4 regions of the Clostridium estertheticum genome follow, and region 2 is predicted to be linked to each of the others. Evidence: riboswitches for the same ligand, from Rfam matches in the RefSeq annotation. Region 2 holds a riboswitch; each other region holds the start of a gene.
What was found. Region 2 has a riboswitch for cobalamin ahead of nrdD (anaerobic ribonucleoside-triphosphate reductase). Riboswitches for the same ligand answer to the same signal wherever they lie in the genome.
Positions count from the first base shown of each region.

Region 1: it holds a riboswitch for cobalamin, as region 2 does, so the genes downstream of both, A7L45_RS19360 (cobyric acid synthase) here and nrdD (anaerobic ribonucleoside-triphosphate reductase) in region 2, are expected to answer to the same signal.
Region 3: it holds a riboswitch for cobalamin, as region 2 does, so the genes downstream of both, A7L45_RS19170 (sirohydrochlorin cobaltochelatase) here and nrdD (anaerobic ribonucleoside-triphosphate reductase) in region 2, are expected to answer to the same signal.
Region 4: it holds a riboswitch for cobalamin, as region 2 does, so the genes downstream of both, cbiQ (cobalt ECF transporter T component CbiQ) here and nrdD (anaerobic ribonucleoside-triphosphate reductase) in region 2, are expected to answer to the same signal.

Region 1 is NZ_CP015756.1:4,157,443-4,160,754, forward strand. It holds gene cbiB (adenosylcobinamide-phosphate synthase CbiB) at 1-419, opposite strand, end outside; gene A7L45_RS19360 (cobyric acid synthase) at 525-2,048, opposite strand; cobalamin riboswitch at 2,362-2,544, opposite strand; gene trmB (tRNA (guanosine(46)-N7)-methyltransferase TrmB) at 2,709-3,312, opposite strand, start outside.
Region 2 is NZ_CP015756.1:496,762-500,073, forward strand. It holds gene nrdD (anaerobic ribonucleoside-triphosphate reductase) at 1-1,996, opposite strand, end outside; cobalamin riboswitch at 2,133-2,323, opposite strand; gene A7L45_RS02410 (DUF3842 family protein) at 2,394-2,813, opposite strand; gene A7L45_RS02415 (ferredoxin) at 3,240-3,312, shown strand, end outside.
Region 3 is NZ_CP015756.1:4,115,706-4,119,017, forward strand. It holds gene A7L45_RS19165 (pyridoxal phosphate-dependent aminotransferase) at 1-904, opposite strand, end outside; gene A7L45_RS19170 (sirohydrochlorin cobaltochelatase) at 972-1,805, opposite strand; cobalamin riboswitch at 1,968-2,097, opposite strand; gene A7L45_RS19175 (transposase) at 2,337-3,248, shown strand.
Region 4 is NZ_CP015756.1:4,221,911-4,225,222, reverse strand. It holds gene A7L45_RS19760 (CoA-disulfide reductase) at 1-1,317, shown strand, start outside; cobalamin riboswitch at 1,462-1,644, shown strand; gene cbiQ (cobalt ECF transporter T component CbiQ) at 1,807-2,628, shown strand; gene A7L45_RS19750 (energy-coupling factor ABC transporter ATP-binding protein) at 2,641-3,312, shown strand, end outside.

The sequences.
Region 1 (3,312 bases), 1.1 Mb from region 2:
GCCCTAATTATTTCATCAACGCAAAGATCTTTAGTATCTCTTCCTACAATATACGATAATTTAATTCTTGCGTCATCGATATCATCTTTAACCAAAGCATCATAAACCTTAATGCCCTCCGTGTGGAGACATCTTGTTGCTATTGTAGTCCAAAGCAAAATGATATTAAGAATATTATATACCCAAAATAACTCTTTGGATATTTTTAAAATTATAAATGGGACTAAAAAACTAGAAAATGCTACTATAACTACAATTACTCCTCCAAATATTTTAATTTGCTTATGAGTTTTACATAACTTTCTACCTAATTTATCTAAGACCCTAATAAGTTTGCCTATATAAATCACCGGATGCTTAAACCAATACGGATCTCCAATTAATAAATCTAACAAAATTGCTGCTATTAAATCCATTATATTCATTTGAAATAGTATTCCCATTATAATTCCTCACTATCTTATTTTTCTTAAACATTAATTAGTTCTTACCTGTCCCCGCCTTTTAGAAACATTAAACACTAATTAGTTGTTAACCGTCCCCACCTCGAAAGGCTTTTCTCTTTTTTCTATCCCAATGATCTTATAAATCATATCCATATCTATATTTTTTCTTACTATATCTGCAAGCTTGTCTATTTCTTTTTCTCTTAGACTCTCATAAGTCTTAGATCTTTTAGGTTTTATAGATTTTTTAACTCTTAATGAATTAATAATAAACTCTCTAAATTCCGTTCCATCAAATACCCCATGAATATACGTACCCATAACATTTCCATCTTCATTGACTGCTCCATCAAAGGATAAAGTATTGTCGCCATTTCTATCATATATTTCAAACAGAGGTTTTGCCTTTTGACCATAAATACATTTACCCATATGTATTTCATAACCATAAGTCTTAACATTACTAGTTTTCACGTTAATGCTACGAGCCTTTACTCTTGTAGTTATTTTCTCATCTTCAAATAATGTACCTATATCTAAAAGCCTCATTCCTTCTACTTTATCACAACTTCCTTCTACACCATTTGGATCAATTAAACTATTACCTAGCATTTGATATCCTCCACAAATGCCTAATATTGTTCCTTTGTCACTGTACTTCTTAACAGCATCCATAAGTCCTGAATCCCTTATAGTAATTAAATCGTCGATAGTATTTTTAGTTCCAGGGATTATAAGTAAGTCTGGATTTCCGAGTTCCGCTTTAGTTGTAATAAATCTAACTGATACATCTTCCTCTGACTTCAATGCATCTAAATCTGTAAAATTTGATATATGTGGAAGTTTTATTACCACTATGTCAATGGGTGCAGTGATTTTCTTATTAAACTCTACTGCGCCATCCTCATCTTCAAGATCTAATCTAAAGTAAGGAACTACCCCTGCACAAGGAATATGTATAATATCCTCAAGCATTGTAAGTCCTGGCTTTAAAATTTCTAAATCTCCTCTAAATTTATTTATAATAGTTGCTTTAACTCTTTTTTTCTCATCTGCCTTTAGTAAAAGCATAGTTCCTGCAAGTGATGCAAAAACACCACCCTTATCTATATCTCCAGCAAGTATTACGGGGGCATCTATAAGTTCTGCCATTCCCATATTTACTATATCTCTTTCCCTTAAATTGATTTCTGCAGGGCTACCTGCTCCCTCCATTACTATAATATCAAACTTCTTTTCTAGTTCTTCAAACTGCGATTTTAACATGTCTTTGAATCTTAGTTTCATATTATGATACTCCATAGCTGTACTATTCCCATAAACTTTTCCCTTAACTATAATTTGACATTTTTTATCTGAGGTAGGTTTTAATAATATTGGGTTCATAAATACTTCTGGCTCAAGACCTGCTGCATATGCTTGAAGCACCTGTGCACGTCCCATTTCTTTTCCATCCAATGTGATATAAGAATTTAATGACATGTTTTGTGACTTGAAAGGACATACGGAAAACCCATCTTGTTTTAAAATTCTACATAACGCTGTAACTAGTATGCTTTTCCCTACAGATGAAGCTGTTCCTTGAACCATTATTTTAGCCATTACTTTTTCTCCCTTCCCTCGTGTTTTTCTTTGCCTTGTATTTTAATCTATTAAAAAAAACAGCAAGCTATCACACCTGCTGTGGACTTACACCACCTGAAAATATTATATCATATAATAACAGCTGTATTTACCAATTCTTTATACAAATTAATGTCTTTAATGTATATGTTTAACCATTATTAATTTTATCCTTGGAATAAAAAAAGCCCTTTAACTGGAGCGTTAAAAGGAAACGATTTAAAATTATGTTTAACCATATAAATCAGTAAACAACTTTCTATTATAAAGCCCTCCCTATCACTCGTAGAGTTTATGGTGCAAAACATAGGCAGATATTCTGACTCAAGAATCATTATTTAAGTACGCCTTCCCCGTTTCCGAGTGGCATATTGTACTTAAATTCATCTATTACAGCTACGAGATAGTTCAGGATTTTAACCTGATTCCCTTTTAATTAATCAATTTTAATTAAACCTATATTTTATTATTTAATTTTAATAATAATTTAATATGAGTACTTACAACACAATAATAGCATTGTTAGTACAAGAAATCAACTACTGAAATGTCGTTAAATTGTCCACATTAATCCATAATTTTATGGAACTAATGTGGACAACTTTGTTAATAACTTTATTTATCTTTTATTAATACTTATTAATTCTCTTTATTTAATTTAGCTCGTAAAAACATAGCTTTCTTACCTATACTTGCAAATTTAGCTTCATATTCCGTAATTACATTTTCTTCAAAACCACTCTTATGAAGATCATATGTTAAAAATAATATTTCAAAACCACATTGTTTAAAATATTCTATAGAGTCTTCAAACAAGCCTGTATCATCTGTTTTGAACCAAACTTCAGATCCAACTTTTAAAAATTTCTTGTAATTAGTTAAGAATTTAGTATGAGTTAATCTTCTTTTATTATGTCGTTCCTTTGGCCAAGGGTTACAGAAATTTATATAAATTCTACTTATCTCATCTTTTGCAAATACATCATCAATAAACATAATGTTTAAAGGCATAAGACGTACATTTATATTTTGCTCTGCCTTAACCGCACGTACTTCTATAACTTTTCTAAGTGCAAACACTAGCACCTCATCTTTTAAATCTATTCCTACAAAATTAATGTTATCATTTTGCCTAGATTTTTCTGCAATAAAACTACCCTTTCCACATCCAAGCTCCAGATGTATATCATTTTTATTTTTAAATTCTTCACTCCAATTTCCTTTATGATCATATTGATCTGTT
Region 2 (3,312 bases):
CTGTATCGCTATTCTCTTTTGTAAACATTTCTCCTGTATATCCACATTTTAAACATTTATCACTTATTGATGATATTCCGAGAAAGTGTGTTTTGTCATATGAGTATCTTATGATATCCTCAAGTGCCACTAAATTTTTAGTCATATCTCCTAGTTCTACAAATGATATTGCACCGCCTGAAGATAAAGAAGATGATTCTGATTCTAAATCTAATTTATCAAAGGGTGATATTAATTCGTTGGACGGATAATGGAATGAATTTTCATAATAGCCATTGTCATTTACGCCAGCTATAACTCCAAAATCTTTTACATCCTCTACGCAAAATTTTGTTGCAAGGGTCTCAGCAGGAGAGCCATATAAACTAAATCCTATTTTTGTTTTATCTTTTTGTTCATCACAATAATCTCTGAGATATTTCATGATTTTAGTTGCTCTTTTAGAGGTTTTTTCAGTTCTATCATTTAGTCCTTTGCCGTAAAGTGCGGTTAAACAATTATGTAATCCAACATACCCAATAGATGCTGAAGCATATCCATTATTAAGTAGTGGTTCTATTGTATCTTCTGCATTTAATTTAGCAATTGCTCCACTCATATATAATATAGGTGCTTGTTTTGCTTTAACATTTTTTAGTATATCATATCTTATCATTAATAAATCCTTGCAATCATTTAAGGCTTCATGTAGAGATTTGAAAAATGAATCTTCATTTCTATCTGCCTCAATTGCAAGTCTTACAAGATTTATTGATATTACTCCAAAGTTAAATCTTCCAGCGGTTTTATAATTACCTGTTTCGTCTAAATAACTTCCGAGGAAAGATCTACATCCCATACATTCCTTATAATCACCTGTAACTTCAATTGCTTTATCAGTATTAATATAATCAGGGTATTGTCTATGTGCACTACATACAACCGCTAATTTAAATAAGTCGTAGTATTTATCGCCGGGATTAAGGTTATTTCCCTTTGTGTTTTGATATACTAGCTTAGGAAATACAGGGGTTACACCACCGGTTAATCCTTTAATTCTTTGATTTAATATAGCCTCAGTTATCATTTTTTGAATTTTTTGATCCTCTTCACTAGCATTCAAATCTACATTATTTATACCAAGTGTTAAAAATGGAGTCTCGGCACGACTTGTCATTAATGTTTGAACTTCATATTCAAGTGATTGCATGCTATCTTCTATTTCTTTACCTAATCTATCCCAGGCATATTCTTCTATTTTAAGAGGATCGCCAATCCATTTTTCTCCAACAATCCTGTGTTTGTTTAAACTTTTAACTGCATAAGGAGTAAGTCCTGTTATTAAAGTTGGGAAAGTAGTTCCCCCGTATGTATTACTTGATATATGACTCGCAACTTGAGATAATACATTTATTGCGGTCTCAATTGAATTTGGTGTTCCTATAAGTGTTGTACCTAGGTCAAATCCATTCTCGAACATACTAATCCAGTCAACGAGGCAACAATTGAAAAGTGGTAAACCAAAATAAGTTTCATCATGTATATATATACTTTTTTTATGTTTTTTCAAATATTTTTTAGGTATTTTATGTCTTTGACTATAGTTGCTTCCTACAACATTTGAAATTAAGGCCCTTATAGTTTGAATTTTGCTTCCATCAAGATTTCCATTCGAATTAGTCTGCTCTGAAACTGCATTAATTATATTATCTATTTCTTTATCTAATTCTCCTTTTTTATCTCTTTCAAAAGTTCTTTCTTCTCTGTAACTTATGTAGGCTAGGGCTACTTTATTATCTAATAATTTTATTTGATCAACTATTATATCTTGTATTTCTTCTATTGGAATTATAGTTTCTCCTCTTTGATTAAGAGTTTCAAGTACCCTTGTTAAGACAAGATTATTAAAACTCTTATCTTCCTTCCCGTATACTTCTATAAAAGCTTTTCCAGCTGCTGTTAATATTCTTTCGGGAATAAATTCTTTTCTTCTCGAATCTCTTTTTATTACTTGCATATAATACCTCCGTGTATTTCATTTTCTATAAATATTTTCTAAAACGTTAAAAGTCCCTTAACTATTAAGTTAAGAGACTTAAAATCATCGCAACTAAAAAAAGATATTGCTAGCACCTCTCCATCTCTCGTAGAGCTATTGTGTGTAATTATGGAAAGGTATTCTGGCTTAAGCATCATTGTCCCCATTGCGCCTTCCCGGTTTCCCAGTGGCATTTTATATAAGGACTCTTCTTTTACAGCGGCGGGACCGCGCAGGATTTACACCTGTCTTCCCTTTTAAACTAAGGTAATATATACTTTAGTTACTCATAATTATAATATTGTAGCTCGCTTGGAGCTGATTTAATTATAGTTTATATCATGTTATCAATTAAATCAATCCTTATATATTACTATCATAGTTTTATTTTACTTTTTATATCGATAATAATGTCGTCAATAATATCTTTTATTTGAAGATTTCTTGTTCCTGGTATGTAAATACCATGTTTTTGCAGTGGAATTATATATTTAGTACAATCCATATTATATATTGATGAGGCAATCATAGGAGTGATTTCTCCTTTTATGCCACCACTACAAATCATGCCAATTGGCCCAATTATACTATCAACTTTATTTGTAGAACAAAATGAGCAAATTTCATCCTCTCCGCTTATACCTAAATTTGCACCGGATTTCATCATATTAGAGGTAGCAAATGTATTTGTACCAAGTGCGATAATATAAATATTAAGATCAATTTCTTTATGAATTTTTTTTATAATTGTTTTTCCAAGACCTGCTCCTTGAGCGTCTATTACAGCAATTTTCATTGTAATACCTCCAAAAAAATATAGGATAGTGATAATTATGCTTTAAGGTTTCTATATAGCTTTTTTAGAATTATAGTTTCCCGCCTAAATTGTATAAATGTGTTTTAAATATTATATCATGAAATTTCAATATCAGTCTCAAACACTTATATTAAATCATATTACCTTATTATCAATAAGAAACAATATTTTTAGTTAGATCACAATATTCGACACGAATTATTGGAAGTAGCTTTAAATAGCTTGAAGTTAATTATAATAAATAATAAAATAAGATCCGTTAAGACTGAAGAATGAGGTTAGCTAGAAGGTGATTTTGTTTGGTAACTATTGTTACTTATTTTTAAAGGTAAGTATATTACTATATCATTGTGGAAATATATATAGTAGTTATTTAAATAAAATTTGACCTAAGGAGTGATTTTAATGGAAGCAATGGTTGATAAGGATACGTGTATAGGATGTGGGTTATGTCCTGAAATATGTCCAGAAATTTTTA
Region 3 (3,312 bases), 1.1 Mb from region 2:
AATTACCATAAGTTAAAAAGACTTTATCTATAAATGAAATACTATTTAACGCCTTTAAGAAAATAGGTCTTTCATCTCTTATCCATTGTTTGCTTTTTTCAATATACTCGACATCCCTTAGCACATTAATTGCTGCAACTTCTGCAAAACAGTTTATATTCCAAGGGTTTTGTTTATCTTTAATTTTTTTTATTAATTTAGCATCACTACTAACTCCATAGCCAAATCTTATGCCTGGCATTGCGAAAAATTTTGTTAAGGCCCTTATTATGAATAAGCATTTATAAGTTTTAACACTCTGCGCAAAACTGTGCAAATTATCTCCCGTAAATTCTATAAAAGCCTCATCTATTATTATGATTTTATTATTACCCTCACAATAATCAAGAATTTTTTTAAACTTAGCTTTATCAATGATATTACCATTAGGATTATTAGGATTAGCTAGGATTACCCCCTCTACATTTCGTAATCTATTAAGGATATCCTCATAATCATAAGAGAGCTGAGCATACTTATGCTTTAGCAAAACAGTCCCATTAAAATTTTCTTTTAAGTGAGAATATTCTATATTACAAGCCCACTTTTTAGCGTCAATTTCATACTCTACAAAGGAAGGTACTACAATTAGTACACTTCTAAGGCAAGATATAACTAAATCAATTATTTCAGCTGCCCCATTTCCTAAAACAAAATACTCCTCTGGGCAACTAATGTATTTGCCGAGTGCCTTTAATACATTCCTATATTGAATATCTGGATATCTAGTTAATGCATCTAAAGCAAAACTAATATTGTCAGTAAAACTTTTAGGAACGCCAAGTGGATTTATATTAGAACTATAATCTAATAGTTCTCGTCCCTCAAGTAATCCATTAGTATAAATATCTCCACCATGTATCATAAATACCTTCCTTTCTTTGGGCTCCACCTGTACTTATAATTTCATCTTCAAGTAGCCACGAATACTTCTAAATACCCTTATGTGTTTTTCCTACATTTTTAAATTTTTCATTAATTACATCATTAATATGTTGTATATAAATATCTTGTACAGCAATATTTTCTCCTAATCCATGTAGGTATATCCTTACTTTAAATCCCTCTGCTTCTAAAACATTTTTCCATGACTCTTCCTTTTCACCAACCATATCATTCTTAACATGATCGCCTGCAACTAAAAGTAGCGGCATTAGAATAACTTCTTTAGTCCCCTGAGCTATAACGTTTGGTATTACTCTATCCAAAGTTGGATACCCCTCTACTGTTGCTACATGAACGTTTTTAAACCCTCTGTCCCTTAGAACACTTTCGAAGCAACAATATACTGCATTCGCAATATGGCTTGTACCATGACCCATTAAAATTACTGTGTCATCTTTTGGTAATTGATTTGATAAAGCATCAACCATTATTGTGTAATCATCCGGCACGCCATCCTCTTCTCCCTTAAAACATATAAGTGGTCTTCCTACCAAAATATTGTCAAATGCATTGCATTCCTTATATTTATTAACTACATTGTTTACATAATCATATTCTGCTCCTGGAATAACATGTAAGGGCTGAACAATTACCTCATTATAACCTTCATTTTTGAGTTTTTCCAAAGCTTCCTCTGGTGTATCTATATAAATATTATCTCTATTTTTAAGAACCTTAAGAATAACATGCGAAGTAAACGCTCTTCTTATGTCATAATCTACAAAGGTATTTTTTATTTTATTTTCTATTACATCAATAGTTACCTTTCTTGTGTCTTCATATGTTGTTCCAAAACTTACAACTAAAATTGCTTTCTTCATTGTTTGCTTCCACCTTATCATGTATTTTTCGGAATTTTGAACTCTATTTGCTCCTAATATCTTTTCAAAAAAACAAAAAGTAGTTCACCTGAGATAGCGACTACTTTTTAATTAATTTGTAATAAAATTAACTGCATTAAAAAGTCCTTTCCCTCCGAAAGCTTTGTTAACATCATTTAGGCAGGTCTCCTGGCTTTTGATTTCTCAATTACAGTAGCGGGGGCTGCTGCGGACTTAAACCACATTCCCTTTTCACCTAATACTCTAGGCACCTAAAATTATATTCTATTGTACTATTAGTTTATTATAATTAAGTGGCGGTGTCAATGTCATTGTAAAACTTAAGGGTTGGAGGGTTATCTTTAGTCCTAAGGGAGAAAGGTAAGGGACGGTTAACAACTAATTGCTGTTTTAGATAATATTTAAGACGGGGACGGTTAACAACTAATGAACATTAACCTAAAAAAATGAATAGCATTATACTCCATAGGAAACAATTAAAATAGTACTTTATGAGGAGAGGTGATTTTTGTGCCAAGAACGGCAAGAGTAAAAACAGATGAGTCGATATTTCATATCATGTGCAAAAGTATAAGTGAAGTAACTTTATTCAAGGATGACGAAGATAAGAAACGGTATTTATTACTTATAAAGAAGTATAAAACTCTCCATAATTTTAAGCTTTATGGGTACTGCCTTATGGATAACCACGCACATTTAATGATTGATGCTAATGGCTGTGATATATCAAAAATAATGCATGGTATAAATTTTTCTTATGCAATGTACTTTAATAGAAAATATAAAAGGGAAGGACACCTTTTTAAAGATAGATTTAAGAGCAAAATAGTTTATAACGATAGATATTTAAGGACCTTATCTCTTTATGTGCACAATAATCCTACAGACATAATCGAATATAAAGATTCTCCTGAAAAATTCACTTTTTCTAGTCTATCAATATTTTTAGGAAAAACAACTGATTCTTTTAACTTAGTTGATTATGTATTTGTTATGAGTCTTTTTGGTGATAACCTTAAAAGTGCAAGGAAAAATTACTATAACCTTCTCTTTAGGTGTAATGAAGAAAAATTAGAACAGGAAATGGAGTTTGAAGATGAAAAAACAGATTATAATAGTGAAAGGAACATACTGATACGCGATTTTAAACCAGATGACATATTGGAATTTATATCATTTAAGATGAATATATCAAAAATCCATTTTTATACGAAGTACAGTAGAAAATGTGTTAAAGCGAAAGCTTTAGCTGTTGTTTTAATGAGAAGCTTATGCAATTTTAAATCAAAAGACATATCTAACACGCTTGGAAATATTACTCAAGCTAGAATATCTAGATTAAGCACTATTTGTATAGGTTTAATCGGGACAGAAGAAAAATATAGAAATATTATTGATGATTTTATTAAATGTTACTCTTAATAAATACTAATTTTCATATTAAAGAAATTTATAAAAATTTCAGAATAATAATTAACTATATTTA
Region 4 (3,312 bases), 1.0 Mb from region 2:
CTTGGAGCTCAAGGTGTTGGTTATGATGGAGTTGATAAGCGGATAGATGTACTTGCTACTGTTATACGCCTCGGTGGAACAGTTGACGATTTAACAGAATTAGAACTTTCATATGCACCACCATTTTCATCTGCTAAAGACCCTGTAAATCTGGCAGGATTTGTTGCACAAAATGTGCTAGCTGGAAGAATGGAAGTACTCACAACTGATGAGTTTAGTGCTTATGATAAAGAAAATGCTGTAGTATTAGATGTTCGTACTGAAATAGAATTTGATAATGGACATATTGAGGGAGCTATAAATATTCCAGTAGATAATCTCAGGGGAAGAATTGGCGAACTTGACAAAAACAAAGAAATTATTGAATATTGTCAAGTAGGTCTCAGAGGATATGTAGCAGCTAGAATTTTAGCTCAAAAAGACTTTAAGGTTAAAAACTTAACTGGAGGATATAAATCAGTTTTAAGTTCAGAATTTGAGCCCAATAAGACTGGAGAGAGTGATAAAATAAAAAGACAGAAAATAGACCCTGATACTCAAGTTATAAGGGATGAAGTAGCTATAGAAGATGATAAGTATGATAAACTTCTCGATGCATGTGGATTATGTTGCCCAGGTCCGTTAATTCAAGTTAAAGCTAGTATTGATGAATTAAATGAAAACCAAATATTAAAAGTAACAGCAAGTGATCCTGGGTTTTATGAGGATATTAGAGCTTGGTGTACTAAAACAAATAATGAATTATTAGATTTAAGAAAAGAAAAAGGTATGGTATATGCCTTTATTAAAAAAAAAGGCAATAACGATACTAAGGTAAATAAATCTTTGCCATCAGAAACACGAGAAAAAAACAATAAAACTATGGTAGTTTTTAGCGGTGATTTAGATAAAGCCATTGCGGCATTTATTATAGCAAATGGAGCAGTTGCAATGGGTAGTAAAGTTACCATATTATTTACCTTCTGGGGTCTTAACATTATAAGAAAACCTGAAAAAGTATCAGTAAAGAAAGGGCTTATAGATTCAATGTTTGGATTTATGATGCCAAGAGGCAGCAGAAAGCTTAAACTTTCTCAAATGAATATGATGGGTATCGGGGCTAAAATGATCCGATCAGTAATGAAAAATAAAAATATAAGTTCTCTTGAAGATTTAATAAAATCGGCAATTGATAGCGGAGTGGAGGTGGTCGCTTGCTCAATGTCCATGGATGTTATGGGAATTACAAAGGAAGAACTTATCGATGGTGTGAAGATTGGTGGAGTTGGTTATTACCTAGGTCAAACTGAAGATTCAAATGTAAATCTATTTATATAATGTATAATAATATTGCTTATAACTGGTGTTATAAGTTTGCTTTAGAAAAGAAAAGATACTACTAATAATATCAGTTAGTAAAAATTAAGTTATTTCAGTAGAAAACATTGATTAAATTGTTAACATGGTGTAAACTAAAATCAAATTAAATAATAGAATATAGGTTTAATTAAATTTAATTAATTAAAAGGGAATCAGGTTAAAATCCTGAACTATCTCGTAGCTGTAATAGATGAATTTAAGTACAATATGTCACTCTGAAATGGGGAAGGCGTACTTAGATAATGATTCTTAAGTCAGAATATCTGCCTATATTTTTGCACCGTAACTCTACGAGTGATAGAGGGAGCTTTATATGAAGATTTGTTGATTTTATATTATTAAACATATTTTTGATTGTTTCCTTCTAACGCTTTAGTTAGAAGGTTTTTTTTGGTTGTAAATTATTTTACATATTGACATTGGGTAAAAAATAAAAGGAGGTGGCACATGAATAAGGATGGGAAACCTCATCATCATAGAATCGGACATAAACATGGCGAAGGATTTTCAATAGATTTTTACGCTTATATTTCCCAAATAAGACACTGGAATTCTACTTTTAAAGTATCTCTTTCTGTTTTAATACTTATTCTTTGTATTGTATTGGATAACCCATATGTTTCGGTTGTGGTAATTATTGCTATGGCATATCTGACCATTGTAAAAGGAGGGCTTCCAGTATTTGAGTATTTATCAATACTTGCGATTCCAATTATATTTATCCTACTTGGCACAGTTACAATTGCTATTGATTTTTCAAAGCAGCCAATTGGTCAGTATAATCTGTATCTTGGTTTCTGTTATGTGTTTACCTCTCAGGCAAAGATTAGGGAAGTATTGTTTTTAATTCTCAAGGTTTTTGCAGCTATCAGTTCGCTACAAATGATGACACTGTCTACTCCGTCCTCTGAGATAATATATGTTCTTCGAAAGGCACATGTCCCAAAGCTTATTGTAGAATTGATGAACCTTATTTACCGTTATATTTTCATTTTAATGGATACTTATACTAAAATGAAAAATTCTGCAGAATCCCGTCAGGGCTACTGTGATTTTAAAACTTCCTGTTATACTTTTGGAAGCATTGCAAGTAATATGTTGGTTGTTTCGCTTAAAAAAGCAAACACTTATTATGATGCAATGGAGGCCAGATGTTATGATGGAGATCTTCTATTTTTGGAGGAGGATAAAAAAGTAGAGACAATACAGATCGCATATGCAGTAGTATTCGTAGTTTTTTTGTTTATTATCTGGGGCTTTACAAGATAGAAAGGAGATATTATGAGGAAACCAATATTAAATGTAGAAAATCTATATTACGTCTACGGAAATGGAAAGGCCGCATTAGACGGTGTAAGCGTGGATATCTATGAAGGCGAGAAGATCGCTGTCATTGGCTCTAATGGATCAGGCAAATCCACATTTTTCTTGAATATAAACGGTGTATTTACACCGCAGCAGGGAAAAATCATTTATCGGGGTAATGTCGTAAATAAAAAAAATTTAAAAGATCTTCGAAAGAATATCGGAATTGTATTTCAGGATGCAGACAATCAAATAATTGCATCTACAGTTAGGGCAGAAGTTGGATTCGGGCCGATGAATTTAAAGCTTCCAAAAGAGGAAGTAATCAAGCGGGTTGAGGAGTCCCTTTCATACATGAATATATCAGATTTTAAGGATCGTCCACCGCACTATTTGAGTGGTGGTGAAAAGAAACGCGTGACTATTGCAGGAATTATTGCTATGAAATCTGAGATTATTATATATGATGAACCGACAGCATCACTTGATCCTTTAAATACAATGATGTTAGAAGAGGTTTTGGCCAAACTTAGTTCTGAGGGTAAGACGATGCTGATTTCCACCCATGATGTAGATTTTGCATACAGATGGGCGCAAAGAGTGCTTGTATTCTGCCAGGGGAAAATTATCGCAGATGGGACACCACTC